2 regions of the Nocardioides sp. NPDC023903 genome follow, and region 1 is predicted to be linked to the other one. Evidence: riboswitches for the same ligand, from Rfam matches in the RefSeq annotation. Region 1 holds a riboswitch; the other holds the start of a gene.
What was found. A riboswitch is a leader RNA that binds a small molecule or an ion and turns the genes downstream of it on or off. The one in region 1 is predicted to bind cobalamin.
Positions count from the first base shown of each region.

Region 2: linked by a shared signal. The riboswitch ahead of AB0F44_RS18635 (prenyltransferase/squalene oxidase repeat-containing protein) and the one ahead of AB0F44_RS04245 (nitrite reductase) in region 1 are both predicted to bind cobalamin.

Region 1 covers NZ_JBEZZS010000002.1:153,637-162,217, reverse strand. The annotation lists gene cbiE (precorrin-6y C5,15-methyltransferase (decarboxylating) subunit CbiE) at 1-696, shown strand, start outside; gene bluB (5,6-dimethylbenzimidazole synthase) at 1,142-1,768, opposite strand; gene cobM (precorrin-4 C(11)-methyltransferase) at 1,768-2,535, opposite strand; gene cobJ (precorrin-3B C(17)-methyltransferase) at 2,532-4,076, opposite strand; gene AB0F44_RS04250 (precorrin-8X methylmutase) at 4,073-4,726, opposite strand; partial or broken gene AB0F44_RS04245 (nitrite reductase) at 5,372-5,560, opposite strand; cobalamin riboswitch at 5,616-5,821, opposite strand; gene AB0F44_RS04240 (ABC transporter substrate-binding protein) at 5,925-7,091, shown strand; gene AB0F44_RS04235 (tripartite tricarboxylate transporter permease) at 7,139-8,581, opposite strand, start outside.
Region 2 covers NZ_JBEZZS010000018.1:44,331-52,911, reverse strand. The annotation lists gene gatA (Asp-tRNA(Asn)/Glu-tRNA(Gln) amidotransferase subunit GatA) at 1-1,493, shown strand, start outside; gene gatB (Asp-tRNA(Asn)/Glu-tRNA(Gln) amidotransferase subunit GatB) at 1,490-2,998, shown strand; gene AB0F44_RS18645 (NYN domain-containing protein) at 3,128-3,892, shown strand; gene AB0F44_RS18640 (glycoside hydrolase family 19 protein) at 3,903-4,538, opposite strand; cobalamin riboswitch at 4,580-4,725, shown strand; gene AB0F44_RS18635 (prenyltransferase/squalene oxidase repeat-containing protein) at 4,791-5,864, shown strand; gene AB0F44_RS18630 (hypothetical protein) at 5,858-6,469, shown strand; gene AB0F44_RS18625 (energy-coupling factor transporter transmembrane component T) at 6,466-7,581, shown strand; gene AB0F44_RS18620 (ATP-binding cassette domain-containing protein) at 7,578-8,581, shown strand, end outside.

The DNA.
Region 1 (8,581 bases):
GCCTCGGCGATGACCATCCTGGGCGAGCTCGGAGCGGAGACCGAGAGCACCCGGACCGCGACAGCCTCGGAGTGGGATGCCGAGTCGCCGCGGCTCAACATCGTGGCGATCGAGTGCGTCGGCACACCCCTCCTCGGCTGGGCCGCCGGCCTTCCCGACGACGTCTTCGAGAACGACGGCCAGCTGACCAAGCGCGACCTGCGGGCCTCTGCTCTGGCGCGCCTCGCCCCCACTCCCGGAGCGCACCTGTGGGACGTCGGCGCCGGTGCCGGCTCGGTCGGTATCGAGTGGATGCGGGCGCACCCGTCATGCACCGCGACCGCGGTCGAGGCCTCCCCCGAGCGGGCCGCCCGGATCGCCCGCAACGCGACCCGTCTCGGCGTACCCGGCCTGGCCGTAGTCCAGGGCCGCGCCCCCGATTCGTTGCGCGATCTTCCGGCGCCCGACGCGATCTTCATTGGCGGCGGTGCGACCCGATCCGGCGTACTCGACACCTGCCTAGCCGCCCTCCGCCCCGGTGGCCGGCTCGTCGTCCATGGTGTGACGCTGGAGACCGAGCAACTGCTGGCCACGGCCTACCAGAAGCATGGCGGCGAGCTCACCCGGATCTCGGTGGAGACCTCCGCTCCGATCGGCACGTTCACGGGCTGGACCCCGGCACGGGCTGTGACGCAGTGGTCCGTGTCGGTCCGATAACTGGCGCTCGGGGTACTTCGGGCGAACGAAAATTCGTTCGCCCGCCGCGCGCCTGACCCCACACCTGCGGAAGGAAAATTCCTTCCCCGACCAAACCGGTCCGACTGGACGTCTCGGCACCGAACGAATTTTCGTTCGCCTCCAGGTCCTTCACCGAGTGGAGTCGCAGCGTGAAAGAAAAATTTCTTCCACCGATCAACCGCCCGACTGCCCGGGATCGGGACAACCCAAAATCCCCAAGCCCGTGCCCAACTCAAAACTCCGCGCCAAACCCCTGCCGCCGACCCGATAACCAGCCAAATTTCTCGGCGACGACCGGTGTCAAGGATCGCCGCAGGCGACCGGCGAAGCCGGCGGCCGAAGGCCGTCCTTTACTCCGGGCGTCGCCGAGAACACCCTCCAAGAACAGGTCGGCGGCAAACCCCAACCACAAAATACGGCACCCTCAGCGCCCCGAGAGATACCTCTCCTCATGAACCACCGACGACAGCCCCGACCGATGCCTCCACCCGAACCGCTCCAGATCCGGCACCTCAGGCACCCCCTCGACCGCACCGACGCAGAGCCAGGCCACCGGACGTACGTGTGACGGAAGCCCGACCAGCGACCGCAGGAACTCCTCACGGTAGAAGCTGACCCAGCCGACACCGAGACCCTCGGCGGTGGCGGCGAGCCAGAGGTTCTGGATCGCAAGGACGGTCGAGTAGAGCCCGGCGTCGGCGATGGCGTGCCGCCCGAGGACCTGCGACCCGCCGCGGGTCGGGTCGTAGCCGACGACGACCCCGAGACCGGACTCGCAGATGCCCTCGATCTTGATCCGAGAGAAGGTCTCGGCCCGCTCGCCGGAGAGGGAGGAGGCGAAGACGTCCCGCTCGGTGGCGACGTGCTCGCGGAAGGCCGACAGCGTCTCCGGCGAGCGCACCAGCACGAAGTCCCACGGCTGCGTCATCCCGACGCTCGGGGCGGCGTGGGCGGCCGACAGGACCCGCTCGAGCACAGCGGGATCGACCGGCTCGCCGGTGAACTCCGCACGCGTGTCCCGGCGCCGGTTGATCGCGTCGTAGAGCTCCATCAGGCACGCTCCTTCAGGTTTCGCGGGCGAGCAACGTCGTAGAGGAACGACTCGCCTCCGTCGCGGGCCAGCGCGGGCCCGGCGAGGATGACGGCTGCCTGCCTCAGACCAGCGTCCTCGACCGCGTCGGCGATCGTCGCCACCGTCCCGCGCAGCACCCGCTCCTCGGGCTGGCTGGCACGGTAGACGACCACGACCGGGCACTCCGGGCCGTAGTAGGGCAGCAGCTCGGCCATCAGCTCGCGGGTGCGCCGGATCGCCAGGTGGAGCACGATCGTGGCACCGGTCGCGGCGTACGCAGGCAGGGACTCACCCTCCGGCATGGCCGTCGACCGGGCCTGCGTCCGGGTGAGGACGACCGACTGCGCCACCAGCGGCACGGTCAGCTCCCGTCCGACGAGCGCGGCCGCCGCCGCATAGGCGGGGACCCCAGGCGTGACGTCCCAGGGGACCTCGGCGGCGTCGAGCCTCCGGGTCTGCTCCGCGACCGCCGAGTAGACCGACGGGTCGCCGGAGACGAGGCGTACGACCTGCTTGCCGCCCCGGTGAGCGGCGACGATCGCGTCGACGATCTGGTCCAGATCGAGCTTCTGGGTGTCGACCAGCTCAGCCGCGGGGCTGCAGTGCGCCAGCACCTCGGGGTCCAGGTAGGTGCCGGGGTAGAGCACCACGTCGGCGGCCTCGAGCAGCCTCGTCGCGCGTACGGTCAGCAGGTCGGCCGCGCCGGGGCCGGCGCCTACGAAGTGGACGGTCTGCGGGGCGGTCACTGCACGTACCTCGGCGTCCAGACCTGCCCGGCCGCGGTCGCCCGGGTCGAGCTCGCCCCCACGATGACCAGGCACTTCATGTCGATGGTTTCTGGGTCGAGGTCACCGAGAGTGGTCACCGTCAGCGACTCCTCGGCCCGCCCGACGTCGCGGCCGACAACGACGACGGTGTCCGGCTTGCGCTGCTCCAGGAGTACGTCGCGAGCCCGGCCGATCTGCTCGGTGCGCGAGCGCGAGGCCGGGTTGTAGATGGCCAGCACGAGGTCAGCGGCAGCGACCGCGCGCAGCCGGTCCTCGACGACGGTCCACGGCTTGAGCCGGTCCGAGAGGGACATCACCGCGAAGTCGGCCCCGACCGGGGCGCCCGCCCGCGCGGCCACCGCCTGGACGGCGCTGACCCCGGGCAGCACCCGGACGCGTACGCCGGCATAGGCCGGATCCTCGGCAGCCTCGAACACGGCGGACGCCATCCCGAAGACCCCGGCGTCACCGCCGGAGACGACGGCGACCCGCTCCCCCGCGAGCGCCAGGTCCAGGGCGTGCCGGGCCCGGTCGACCTCGACGGTGTTGCCCGACGCGTGCCGCCGCAGCCCTTCGCGTTGCGGCACCCGGTTGACGTACGGCGCGTAGCCGACGACGTGGCCGACCTCGGCCAGCGCCGAGCTCACCTCCGGCGTCAGCCACCCGTCCGGCCCGGGCCCGAGCCCGACGACCAACACCTCCCCGCTGGTCGAGTCTGTCGAGACGCCCCCGCGCATCGCCTCGACAGGCTCGACCGCGGGTAGCTCTTGCCGCAGCCGCGCGGCGGCAGGTGCGGGAGCCGTGTCTCCCGGAACCACGATGAGGGAGAAGTACGGCACGGAGGACGGGTCGACGTCGGCCACCGGCAGCCAGCGCTCCTCGGGCTGGGAGGCACGCTCGACGTACCAGGCACCTTCGAGCCGCCCGGCAGCCGCGAGCGCGGAACGAACCGCGGGAAAGGTCCGGCCGAGCTTCATGATGATCGCCGCCTCGGTGTCGGCCAGACGACGGGCGAGCTCGGGCTCGGGCAGGGTCCCCGGCAGCACCGTGAGCACGTCGGTCTGGCGCACCAGCGGCGTGGAGACAGCCGCGGTGGCCGCCGCGAAGGCGGGGACGCCCGGCACGACGGAGGTCTCGTAGACCTCCTTGAACCGGTCGTGGAGGTACATCGAGGAGCCGTAGAAGAGCGGGTCGCCCTCCGCGAGCAGGACCACGTCGCGGCCGGCGTCGAGATGAGCGGAGAGCCGGACCGCGCAGGACTCGTAGAACTCGGCCATCGCCCCGACGTAGCCGCCCGGGTGCGAGGTGGTCCCGGTGGTGACCGGGTAGCGCAGCTCCTCCTCCACCGCGCCGGCGGGGATCAGAGAGGACGCGATCCGGCGAGCATGCGACTGCTTGCGCACCCCGGCGTGATAGGCGATCACCGGAGCCGCGCCGATCAGCCGGGCGGCCTTGAGGGTGATCAGCTCGGGATCCCCGGGTCCGATGCCGACAACGGTGAACCGTCCGGGGGTGCTCATTCCTGCTCCTGGGCGAGTGCGTTGAGGGCGGAGGAGGTCATCGCGGAGCCGCCGCGACGTCCCCGGACGGTGACGTAGGGGATGTCGATCCCGTGATCGGCGGCGAACGAGGCGAGCGCCTCCTTGGACTCGGCGGCGCCGATGAAGCCCACCGGGCAGCCGACGATCGCGGCCGGCCGCGGACCGCCGTCGAGGATCATCTCGAGCAGGTGGAAGAGCGCCGTCGGGGCGTTGCCGATAGCGACCACCGCACCCTCGAGGTAGGGCTCCCACAGCGACAGCGCGGCGGCGGTGCGGGTCGTCGTCCACTCGCGGGCGAGCGCCGGGACCCGGTCGTCGCCGAGCATGCAGAGCACCTCGTTGTCGCGCGGGAGCCGGCTGCGGGTGACCCCGGTCGCGACCATCGTCGCGTCGCACAGGATCGGCGCACCGGCCTCCAGCGCACCGCGCGCGGCCTTCACCAGGCCCGGGTGGATGACCAGGTCGGAGGCGAGATCGACCTGCCCGCTGCCGTGGATCATCCGCACCGCGAGCCGCTCGGCATCGGCCGGCACCGCGGAGAGGTCGGCCTCGCGGCGGATGGTCGCGAAGGAGTCGACGTAGATCGCCGGCCCTTGGTCGATGTAGTCGTAGCGCCGGGTCGGGCGCACCTGCGGCGAAGGCACGAGTACGCCGCGCCACGGCGTCACCACCACCGCCGGCGTTCGCGCCGCAAGGGCCGAGACCGCGGCCTGGTCCAAGGCCCCGTCCGGGGCCGCGATGTGCTCGCCGCCGGGCACCGGTCCGTAGCCGAGCTCCTCGGCCGCGGCGGGCACCCGATCGTCGGCCGCGACCGGCTCGACCAGCGGGGCGTCGAGCTCGGAGACGTGCCAGGGCGCGGACGGCCCCTCGCCGCGTACGTCCAAGAAGCGTGAAGCGAGGGCGACCAGCCGAGCGGCGGCCTCGGCGAGCGGCACGACCGGCCCCCACGAGTCACCGACCCGGAGCTGTCCCTCGGCGGCGGACAGTGCCACCAGCCCGAGGTCGCACTCCCGCGAGACCAGGTCGCCGCGGCCGTCGTCGAGCACGAAGAGGAACCGCCCCGGCAGCGCGGCCAGCCGCGACGAGGCGCACAGCAGCCGGTCGAGCGATGCCGCGACGCCGCGCAGGTCGGCCCGCCCTCCGGCGAGCCCGGTCTGCGGGGAGACCATCACGTTGCGTACGAGCTCGTGGGTCTGCGCCGGCACCAGACCGGTCGCCTTCAGCGCAGTGAGCACCTCACCCGGAAGGCCGCCGTCGACACTCGGCAGGCCGCGGACCTGCAGGTTGGCGCGACCGGTGAGGTAGATCCGCCCGTCGCCGTAGGTCTCCGCCACGGAGATCAGCGAGAGCAGCGCGGCGGACGAGACGGACCCGCCGATCAGGCGCAGCCGTACCAGCAGGCCGTCCTCGGCCGCCCACGGACGACCGACTCCGGGGCACCGGTCGGTTCGGACTCGCGACATCAGGACACCTGCTCTGCGTCATGTGCCCTTGCGCGGGGCACGTGGTGACCTGGCGGCGGGCGCCGCCAGAGCCAGCAGGTCTTCGGACTCGGAATCGATCGGAGCGGAGCGCCTTCCCGGAGCCAGGCTCCAGTGGCTGTCCTCCCCGGAAGGAGGGCGTGCCCCGCCCGTCATCCTCACCGCTGCGCGTCAGTCCCGGACTTTCACCGGGTTCCCTGACCCCATCAGGCATGGAGTACGACTGGCAGGGCGAGACTACCGACTTGCGGACACGGCGCCGAATTGCTCGCTGTCCGACCGCGGTTTGTGCCAGTGTTCGCCTACTCGAAATCTCCCGAGGCCACCCCCATAGATGGAGTCTCCCGTGACAGGCTCGGCTCACCGGCAGTTGTTCGTTCTCGCGCCCATCTCGGCATTCGCGCTCGGCCTCACGGCCTGTGCCACGACCTCGGAGACGAAGGTCTCGATCGGTCTGGTGGTGCCCACCTCCGGCGTCCACAAGTCGATCGGCACCGACATGAGCCGTGGCTTCGACCTCTACCTCGACCAGCACGGCGGGAAGCTCGGCGGCCGGCTGATCGACGTCGTCGAGGCCGATGAGGGCGACCGTGTCGAGACCGGCGTCGCCGCGGTGACCAGGCTGATCCAGGACGACGAGGTCCAGGCGGTCGTCGGGGTGGTGAGCTCGGAGACGGCGCTGGCGGCCAAGGACGTGGCGATCAGCAGCGAGACGCCGCTGATCGTGACCGGCGCCGGCGCCGACGAGTTCGCCGACGGCTCCGACTACCTGTGGCGTACGTCCTCGTCCAACGCGGACCTGGGCGGCGCGCTCGGGACGGCGGTCGCCAAGGAGACCGAGCGGGGCTCGGCGTACGTCATCGCCTCCGACGACGCGACCGGTCACGAGTTCTCCGACAGCTTCATGATCGCCCTCGAGGCATCAGGTAGCAACGTGGCGGGCCAGAGCTACACGCCTGCCGGCGTGACCGAGGAGTGGTCGGGGCTCTTCGACAAGGCGAAGGACTCTGGCGCCGACGCGATCTACGCGGCCTACGCCGGCAAGGAGGCGGAGGCGTTCGTGAAGCAGTACCGCGAGTCAGGGCTGGCCAAGAGCGTCCGGCTCTACGGCCCGGGCTTCCTCACCGAGGGCGACGTGCTGTCCGAGCTGGGCAGTGCGGCCTCCGGCGTGCGCACCGCCCTGCACTACAGCGACGCGATGGACTCGCTGATGAACGACGCCTTCGTGAAGGACTACCGCGAGGCGTACGACGCCACCCCGACGGTCTACTCGGTGCAGGCCTACGACGCCGCGGCCGCCCTCGACAAGGCGCTCGACCTCTCCGACGACGTCAACCGCAACGAGATCGCCGACTCTCTCGGGTCGGTCGGCACCATCGTCAGCCCCCGTGGGAGCTGGTCCTTCGACCCCAACCACAATCCCGACCAGCCCTACTTCCTGCGGGTGGTCAAGAGCACCGCCGACGGCCCCCGCAACATGGTGCTGCAGGAGATCGCCTCAGCGGGCAGCTGATGTGACGACGGGCTGCGACCGGACCCGAACGGTCGCAGCCGGTCGGATCAGCTGCTGGCTTCGACCAGTTCGTGCTCCAGGTCCTCCTCCTTGCGCCGGAGCACGACCGACCCGCCGAGCGCGAGCAGCAGCGCGACGTACACGACGATCGCGAACGGCGACTGCACCAGCGTCAGCCAGTCACCCTGGGCGATCTGCAGGGCCGAGCGCAGCTGCCGCTCGAAGATCGGCCCCAGGATCAGGCCGACCACCATCGGCGCCACGGGATAACCGTAGCGGCGCATGAAGAAGCCGAGGATGCCGAGCACGAGGAGCACCATGACGTCCTGGGGGCTGAAGTGCACCGCGAAGGCCCCCAGGGCCGCGAACAGCAGGATGCCGGCATACAGGTAGGGACGCGGGATCTGGAGCACCTTCACCCACAGCCCGACCAGCGGCAGGTTGAGCACCAGCAACAGCACGTTGCCGATATAGAGGCTCGCCACCAGCGGCCAGACGAGGTCTCCGTGGTCCTTGAACAGCAGCGGCCCCGGCTGGATGTTGTAGTGCTGCAGCGCCACCAGGATCACCGCGGCCGTGGCCGAGGTCGGGATGCCGAGCGTCAGCAGCGGCACGAGCACGCCGGCGGCCGAGGCGTTGTTGGCCGCCTCCGGCCCGGCGACCCCCTCGATGGCACCGTGGCCGAACTCCTCCTTCGCTCTCCCGCGAGCCAGCTTGCGCTCGGCGGAGTAGGACAGGAACGTGCCGACCTCGGCACCACCGGCCGGCAGAGTGCCGATCGGGAAGCCGATCGCGGTGCCGCGCAGCCACGGCTTCCAGGAACGCCGCCAGTCCTCACGCGACATCCAGGTGCGCCACCCGCCGGTCACCGGGACGAGCTGCTGCGGTCCCCGGCGCAGCTGCGCACCGACGTACAGCGCCTCGCCGACGGCGAAGAGTGCGACCGCGACGACCACGACGTCGATGCCGTCGTTGAGCACGGGTACGCCGAAGGTGAACCGCATCTGCCCCGACATGCCGTCGACGCCCATGAGCCCGATGAACATGCCCACGCCCAGGGCGGCCAGCCCGCGCGAGACCGAGCGGCCCAGCAGTGCCCCCACCGTGGTGAAGGCGAGAACCATCAGGGCCACCTTCTCGACCGGACCGAGCTTGACGGCCAGATCCGCGGCGATCGGGGCCAGGAAGGTGAGCGCGACCGTGGCGAGCGTGCCCGCCACGAACGACCCGATGGCCGCCGTGGCCAGCGCCGCGGCGCCTCTGCCTCGTTTGGCCATCTTGTTGCCCTCGAGGGCGGTGATCATCGAGGACGCCTCGCCGGGCGTGTTGAGCAGGATCGACGTCGTGGACCCGCCGTACATGCCGCCGTAGTAGATCCCGGCGAAGGTGATCAGCGCGGCCGTCGGGTCCAAGGCGTACGTCAGCGGCAGCAGCAGGGCGACCGTCATCGACGGTCCGATGCCGGGCAGGACACCGACCGCGGTGCCGAG
Region 2 (8,581 bases), on a different contig from region 1:
GCGACCTGATCCTGAAGTCGGCCGCCGAGCTGGCCGACTCCCTCGCCGCCGGTGAGACCACCTCGGTCGAGCTGACCCAGGCCCACCTCGACCGGATCGCCGCGGTCGACGGCGACGTCCACGCTTTCCTGCACATCGACGCCGAGGGCGCACTGACCCAGGCCGCCGCCTCCGACGCGCGCCGGGCCAACGGTGACGCGCTGCATGCTCTCGACGGCGTACCGATCGCGGTCAAGGACGTGCTGACCACCACCGGCCTGCCGACGACCTGCGGCTCGAAGATCCTCGAGGGCTGGGTCCCGCCCTACGACGCGACCGTGGTCAAGAAGATCAAGGCAGCCGGTCTGCCGATCCTGGGCAAGACCAACATGGACGAGTTCGCGATGGGCTCCTCCACCGAGCACTCCGCATACGGCCCGACGAAGAACCCGTGGAAGCTCGACCGGATCCCCGGCGGCTCCGGTGGTGGTTCGGCCGCGGCCGTCGCCGCTTTCGAGGCGCCGCTGGCGCTCGGCACCGACACCGGTGGCTCGATCCGCCAGCCGGGTGCCGTCACCGGCACCGTCGGCGTGAAGCCGACCTATGGGTCCGTCTCCCGCTACGGCCTGGTCGCCCTGGCGAACTCGCTGGACCAGGTCGGTCCGGTGACCCGCACGGTCCTCGACAGCGCCCTGCTGCACGAGCTCATCGGCGGCCACGACCCGCTCGACTCGACCTCCACGACCACCCCGGTGACCGGGCTCGTCGACGCGGCCCGTGCCGGCGCGACCGGTGACCTCAAGGGTCTCAAGGTCGGCGTCATCAAGGAGCTGGCCGGCGAGGGTTGGGCGCCCGACGTGATGCGCAAGTTCAACGAGTCGGTCGACCTGCTCACCAAGCTGGGTGCCGACGTCGTCGAGGTCTCCACGCCGAGCTTCGAGCACGCGATGGCGGCCTACTACCTGATCCTGCCGGCGGAGTGCTCCTCCAACCTGGCCAAGTTCGACGCGATGCGTTACGGCCTACGGGTCACCCCCGACGGCGACCCGAGCGCCGAGGACGTCATGAAGGCGTCGCGTGACGCCGGGTTCGGCGACGAGGTCAAGCGCCGCATCATCCTCGGCACCTACGCGCTCAGCAGCGGCTACTACGACGCCTACTACGGTCAGGCGCAGAAGATCCGCACGCTGATCATCGAGGACTTCAAGAAGGCCTTCGAGCAGGTCGACGTGCTGGTCTCGCCGACCTCCCCGTCGACCGCGTTCCCGCTGGGCGCCAAGCTCGACGACCCGCTGGCCATGTACATGCAGGACCTGGCCACCATCCCGGCCAACCTGGCCGGCACGCCCGGCATCTCCATCCCGGCCGGGGTCTCCGACGTGGACGGGCTGCCCGTCGGCGTACAGCTCCTGGCGCCCGTCCTGGAGGACGCCCGTCTCTACCGCGTCGGTGCCGCGCTCGAGGGCGCCATCGGCCCGGTGCTCTCGATCGACAAGCTGGAGGTGGCCCGATGACCGCTGTGCCTGATTCTTTGGGTCTTGTCGGTTTCGACGAGGTGCTGGAGCGCTACGACCCGGCCTTCGGGCTCGAGGTGCACGTCGAGCTCAACACCAACACCAAGATGTTCTGCGGCTGCCCTGCGACGTTCGGTGGCGAGCCCAACTCCCAGGTCTGCCCGACCTGCCTCGGCCTGCCCGGCTCGATGCCGGTCGTTAACGCCAAGGCCGTGGAGAGCGCGATCCGGATCGGTCTCGCGCTCAACGGCTCGATCGCGGAGTGGTGCCGGTTCGCCCGGAAGAACTACTTCTACCCGGACATGCCGAAGAACTTCCAGACCTCCCAGTACGACGAGCCGATCGTCTACGACGGCTACCTCGACGTCGAGGTCGAGGGGGAGATCTTCCGGGTCGACATCGAGCGCGCCCACATGGAGGAGGACACCGGCAAGACCACCCACATCGGTGGTGCGACCGGCCGCATCCACGGCGCCGACTACTCGCTGGTCGACTACAACCGCGCCGGCATCCCGCTGATCGAGATCGTCACCCGCCCGATCCTCGGCACCGGCGCCAAGGCGCCGCTGGTGGCGAAGGCCTACGTCGCCGCGCTGCGCGAGATCCTGCTGGGTCTGGGCGTCTCCGACGTACGCATGGACCAGGGCTCGATGCGCTGCGACGTCAACCTGTCGCTGTCCCCGAAGGGCTCCGGCGAGCTCGGCACCCGCACCGAGACGAAGAACGTCAACTCGCTGCGCTCGGTCGAGCGGGCCGTACGCTTCGAGATGTCGCGCCACGCCGGGATCCTCGACGCGGGGGAGGCGATCTTCCAGGAGACCCGCCACTTCCACGAGGACACCGGCACCACCTCGGCCGGCCGGCCGAAGTCGGACGCCGACGACTACCGCTACTTCCCCGAGCCCGACCTCGTCCCGGTCGCGCCGTCGCGCGAGTGGGTCGAGGAGCTGCGCGCGAGCCTGCCGGAGCGTACTGCTGACAAGCGGGCTCGCCTGCAGGTCGAGTGGGGCTACTCCGACCTGGAGATGCGTGACGTCTGGGCCGCCGGCGCGCTGTCGCTGATCGAGGCGACGGTCGCCGAAGGAGCCTCCGCACAGGCGGCCCGCAAGTGGTGGATGGCCGAGCTGTCCCGCAGCGCCAACGACCGTGGCGTCGAGCTCGCCGAGCTCGGTGTCACCCCGGTGCAGGTCGCCGAGGTGCAGAAGCTGGTCGACGCCAAGACGCTGACCGACAAGCTGGCCCGTCAGGTCTTCGAGGGTCTTCTCGCCGGTGAGGGCACGGTTTCCGAGATCATCGACTCCCGCGGGCTCGCCGTGGTCTCCGACGACGGCGCGCTCGGCGCAGCTGTCGACGAAGCCATCGACGCCCAGCCCGCGGTCGCCGAGAAGATCCGCGGCGGCAACCAGGCCGCGGCCGGTGCGCTCATCGGCGCGGTCATGAAGGCGACCGGCGGCAAGGCCGACGCCATGCGCGTCCGCGAGCTGATCCTGGAGAAGCTCTCCTAACCCACGCCGAGTCGGCTCGTCCTGACAACAAACCCCGCCGAGTCGGCGCGTCATGACGCGCCGACTCGGCGTTGGTTTTGGTCAGGATGAGCCGACTCGGCGATGGGGTGCACTGGCAGACTGTCCGGCGTGACCGTGACCGAGCCCTTCCGCATCGCACTGCTCATCGACGCCGACAACGCGCCTGCCTCGAAGATCGACGAGATCTTGAACGACCTGGCCGAGTACGGCGAGGTGACGATCCGGCGGGCGTACGGCAACTGGACCAAGTCCGAGCTCAAGGGCTGGATCGAGGAGCTGCACGACGCCGCGATCAGGCCGATGCAGCAGTTCGACCTGACCGCCCACAAGAACGCCTCCGACATGGCGCTCGCGATCGACGCCGTCGAGCTGCTGCACGCGGCGATCCCGGACGCGTTCGCGCTGGTCTCCTCCGACTCCGACTTCACGCCGCTGGTGCACTACCTGCGGGAGAAGGGCCGCGCGGTCTACGGCTATGGCCGGGAGAAGACGCCGGCGCCGTTCAAGAGCGCCTGCACCCGGTTCACCGTGGTGGAGAAGCTCGGGAGCTCCGAGGAGGAGACCGAGGTCGACGCCGAGCCCGGGGCCACGCGTACTCGCAAGCAGTCGTCATCGGCGACCAACGGGCAGGCGCTGAAGCGCAACGCCCGGCTGATCCAGCTGCTGCGCAACTCCATCGCCGCGGCCGCCGACGACGACGGCTGGGCCCTGGTCGGCACCGTGGTCTCCCGCATCCGCAACCAGTCCTCCGAGGACCCGCGCAACTACGGGTACGCCACCTGGACCAAGCTCATCAAGGCGATCGACCTCTTCGAGCTCAAGGACGAGGGCACCTCGGCGATCGCGGTCAGCGACAAGCGCACCAAGAAATGACGTACGTCCTCTACCGGGTCTGCGCGGAGGCCGGGCGGGCGCATCTGACGCCCTTGGGCACCGACCCGTGGAGATGCTCGAGCGCGGCCTTGAAGTCGCGGCAGCGCTCGGCGTCCTCCTTCTTGTTGGAGGGGTAGCCGATCGCCGCGTTGACCTTGCCCATGTCTAGAGCGTCGGCGAGCGGGTTGATGTCACGGGCGACGGTCCAGTACCACCGCGAGATCGGGGCGCTGTAGTCCAGCGACCGGGCGAGCTCGGGGCGGCGGCGCAGGTCGATGTCGAAGTAGGTCCCGGCGTCGGTGTAGTTGGCCTCGCCGGTCAGCTGGATGTAGCCGCGGCCGGTGAACTTCCGCTTGTCGCGGCCCTTGGCGTCGTGGTGGAAGGAGCTCTCGTTGGCGAGCGTGGTCAGATAGGCGGCCTGCCGGTAGGCGGTGGTGATCCCGGCGTCGGCCATCGCGCGGTTGAGGCTCGGCAGTCCGGTCTCGACGGTGCTCCGGTCGCCGACCTTCTCGCCGAACATGGCGACCAGATCGGCGTACGTGACCGACGTCCGTGCCTCCTCGGCGCCGGCCGTCGTGGTCGGGGAGAGGGCGAGAAGGGTGGCCGAGATCGATGCTGCGACAAGGCCGAGAATCCTGTGGCGCATGGGGACAGAGTGACTGCTCGGTGGCGATCCCGCAAGCACGGCTCGCCCGGCATAGGATGGGCGCCTCAATCAACACACGCCGTGGTGGGGGAAGCCGGTCGAATCCCGGCGCTGACCCGCAACCGTAGGCCCAGGCACCGAGTGTCCTGAGCGAGCCGGAGCACCTGCCGACGGACGCGTACTGACCTGACGCTGTCGTGGAAAGCAGCGGGTCGGCCCTGGGCCTTCCCGACGAACAGCGCGGAAGGAACCATGAAGAAGACCGTCCTCGGTGGCATCGCCGCCGCCCTCGCCCTCACCTCGCTCGCCGGCTGTGGCGAGAAAGCCGTCGAGGAGGGGGAGAAGCCCACCTACGACGCCAAGGTGTCCACCTCGGTGGCCGACTGGCTCGTGGCCCAGGCGCCGGAGGGCGTGGCCCGCAACGCGCAGTACGGCACCGACGACTTCGGGCTCAGCGCCGACATCGGGATCGCGCTTGCAGAGGTCGGTGGCTACGACGAGGAGATCTCGACGATCGCCACGGCCGTGATGGAGAACAAGAAGGCCTACACCTCGCCCGGGTTCGGCACGGTCACCTCGGCAGGGGCCACTGCGAAGGCGCTGGTCCTCCAGCAGAACGTCGACGCCTCCGACCCCGGTCTGCTGAAGCAGCTCGAGGGCACGGTCGCCGAGAACGGCCGCATCGCCGACGAGCTCGACCCCAAGAACAAGAAGGCGGCCGACTACTCCAACACCATCGGACAGTCGTACGCCGTGTGGGCCCTGAACAACGCCGAGAGCAAGGAAGCCGCCGCCGCGACGGAGTTCCTGGCCGGGCAGCAGTGCGAGGAGGGGTGGTTCCGGGTCACCTTCACGGCCGACCCCGCCGCTGCTGACCAGACCTGCGACGCCGACCCGAAGGCCGTCCCGGACGCCGACGCCACGGCGTTTGCGCTGATCGCCCTGTCCGGGGTTGCGTCCCCGGAGGCGGAGAAGGCCGTCGAGGCCGGTGTCGAGTGGCTGAAGGAGACCCAGGCGAAGGACGGGTCGTTCAAGGCCGCCACCGGCAACATCGCCAACTCCAACACCACCGGCCTGGCCGGGTGGGCGTTCGGTCGCGCGGGTGAGACCGCTGCCGCGGAGAAGGCGGCAGCCTGGGTTGCTGACCACGTCGTGACCTGTGGCGACGACGCCGGCGCGGTGGCCTATGACGACGCCGCGCTGACCGAGGGCAACACCAAGGGCCTGACCAAGGAGTCCGAGGGGATGTACCGCCTCGCCGCCGCTCAGGCGCTGCCGTCGCTGGTCTTCCTGCCCAAGGACGCGACCGCGAAGAGCTCGTGCTGATCCTGCGGTCCTCGTTGGTGGCCCTCGCGATCCTCGCCGGGGCCACCGCACCCGTCCTCGTCCCGGTCGCCGCATCGTCTGCCGCCGAGACGTGCGACGGCGTCACCGTCGTCGTCGAGCCCAACGCGTTGGGTGGCGAGCCTGAGGTCACCTGTGTCCAGCCCGAGGAGGGCGACACCGGCGCCGATCTCTTCGAGAAGGCGGGACATCCGCTCACCTATGTGACCTCGATGCCCAGCGTCGTATGCCGCGTCGATGAGCGCCCGAAGGCGGCGGGTTGCGCCCAGATGCCGCCTGCCGACGCGTACTGGTCGCTGTGGATCACCGACGATTCGGCGGCCTGGAGCTATGCCTCCAGAAATGTTACCGAAATCAGCGTGACCTCCGGGCAGGGTGTTGCGTTCACGTGGATAGACGACGATGTCGTTACCGCTCCGGCGACGGAGCTTGGGGATGCTGTGGGGGCGCCCTCAAGCCCGTCGCCGGAGTTATTTCCGGAAGAATCGAAAGATTCGGCCCCCGAGCATCTGCCCGCCTGGGTCGCGCCCGCGGGGATCCTCGCACTCTTCACCGTCGCCGGTGCCGTGTGGTGGCGCCGGCGATGAGCACCCTGTTCCGTACGGCCGCGGTCGCGCACCTGCCCCGCGATCTGCACCCCGTCGCCTGGTGGGTGTGGGCGATCGGCCTGGCTGCGTACGCCTCCTTCACCACAAACCCGTTGCTGCTCCTGCTCCTGGTGGGGGTGGTGTCGGTCGTGGTCGCCGCGCGCCGAGGCGACCAACCGTGGGCGAAGGCGTTCCGGCTCTACGTCGGCCTCGCGGTGTTCATCGTCGTGACCCGGGTGCTCTTCCGGGTGCTCCTGGGTGCGGTGCCGGGCCACGTTCTCATCGACCTGCCCGAGATCCCGCTCCCGGAGTGGGTGCTGGGGATCAGGCTGCTCGGGCCGCTCACCCGCGAGGCGCTGCTGGCCGGCCTCTACGACGGGTTGCGGCTGGGCGTCATCGTGATCTGCGTCGGTGCGGCCAATGCTCTGGCGAACCCGAAGCGGCTGCTGCGCTCGCTGCCGCCGGCGCTCTACGAGATCGGCACCGCGGTCGTGGTCGCCGTGACGGTGCTGCCGCAGCTGGCCGAGTCGGTGCAGCGGGTGCGCGCGGCGCAACGGCTGCGTGCCGGTGCGACCGGAAACGTCAGGCGCCTGCGCCGCTTTCTGGTGCCGGTGCTCGAGGACGCCCTGGAGCGGTCGATGGCGCTGGCGGCGGGGATGGACACCCGCGGCTACGGACGTACGGCCGGCGTTCCGGTCGCCACCAGGCGGATCACCTCGGTGCTGATGCTGGTCTCCCTCGTCGGGCTCTGCGCCGGCGTCTACGCGGTGCTGGACGGCACCACGCCCGGCTGGCTGGCCGCCACCATGCTGAGCCTGGGCGTCGGCACCGCCGCCGGAGGGCTGGCACTCGCCGGCCGTCGGGTGACGCGGACCGTCTACCGGCCCGACCGGTGGCGCTGGCCAGAGGTCGTGGTGGCGCTGAGCGGGATCGTGGTCGTCGCCGTGGGCTGGTGGGTCGCCCGCTATCAGGTCCCGGTCGCCTATCCGGGAGTGAGCACCGTCCCGGAAGTCACGCTGACCGCAATGCTAGGTGTGCTCGTCGGGCTGGTCCCGGCCGTCGCCGCCCCGCTACCGGCATCATCGCTCGTTCACGAGGAGGCAGTCGCATGATCGAGCTGCGAGGCATCACCTTCACCCCGCCCGACTCCTCTGAGCACGTGCTCAAGGACGTCGATCTCACGATCGAGGAGGGCGAGCTGCTCCTCGTCTCCGGTCCGACCGGCTCGGGGAAGTCGACGCTGCTCGGCGTGCTCGCCGGCCTGGTGCCGCGCTTCTCCGGCGGCGTGCTCGACGGTGACGTGCTGCTGGACGGCGCCTCGATCGTTCGTACGCCGCCGCGCGAGCGCGCCGGGATCATCGGGTACGTCGGGCAGGACCCGGTGGCCGGATTCGTCACGGACACGGTCGAGGAGGAGCTCGCCTACGGGATGGAGCAGCTCGGCCTGCCGCCGGCGACCATGCGGCGCCGGGTGGAGGAGACCCTCGACCTGCTCGGCATCGCCGAGCTGCGGCAGCGGTCGCTGCGTACGCTCTCGGGAGGGCAGCAGCAGCGCGTCGCGATCGGCTCGGTGCTCACCACCCACCCGCGGGTCGTCGTGCTCGACGAGCCCACCTCCGCCCTCGATCCCACCGCCGCCGAGGACGTGCTCGCCACCATCACCCGGCTGGTGCACGACCTCGGCACCTCCGTCGTCCTCGCCGAGCACCGGCTCGAGCGGGTCGTACCGTTCGCCGACCGCATCGCGCTCCTCGTCGGCGACGGCTCCGTCGCCGTCGGTGACCCCGCCGACGTCCTGGAGACCTCACCCATCGTCCCGCCGCTCGTCGAGCTCGGCCGCGAGGTCGGTTGGTCCCCCCTGCCGCTCACGGTGCGGGATGCGAGGCGGCGGGCGCGGGGCCAGGGATACCCGGTCGACCGGGTATCCTTGGGGTTGACGGGCACTGAAACACCCGACAAGTCCATGAAGTGCCTGACAAGTTCGGGCCTTACCGTCACCCGAGGACGTACGCCGGTCCTGCACGACGTCTCGATCGAGCTGCCCGCGGGGCGGGTGACGGCGCTGATGGGACGGAACGGATCGGGCAAGTCGACGCTGCTGTGGACGCTGCA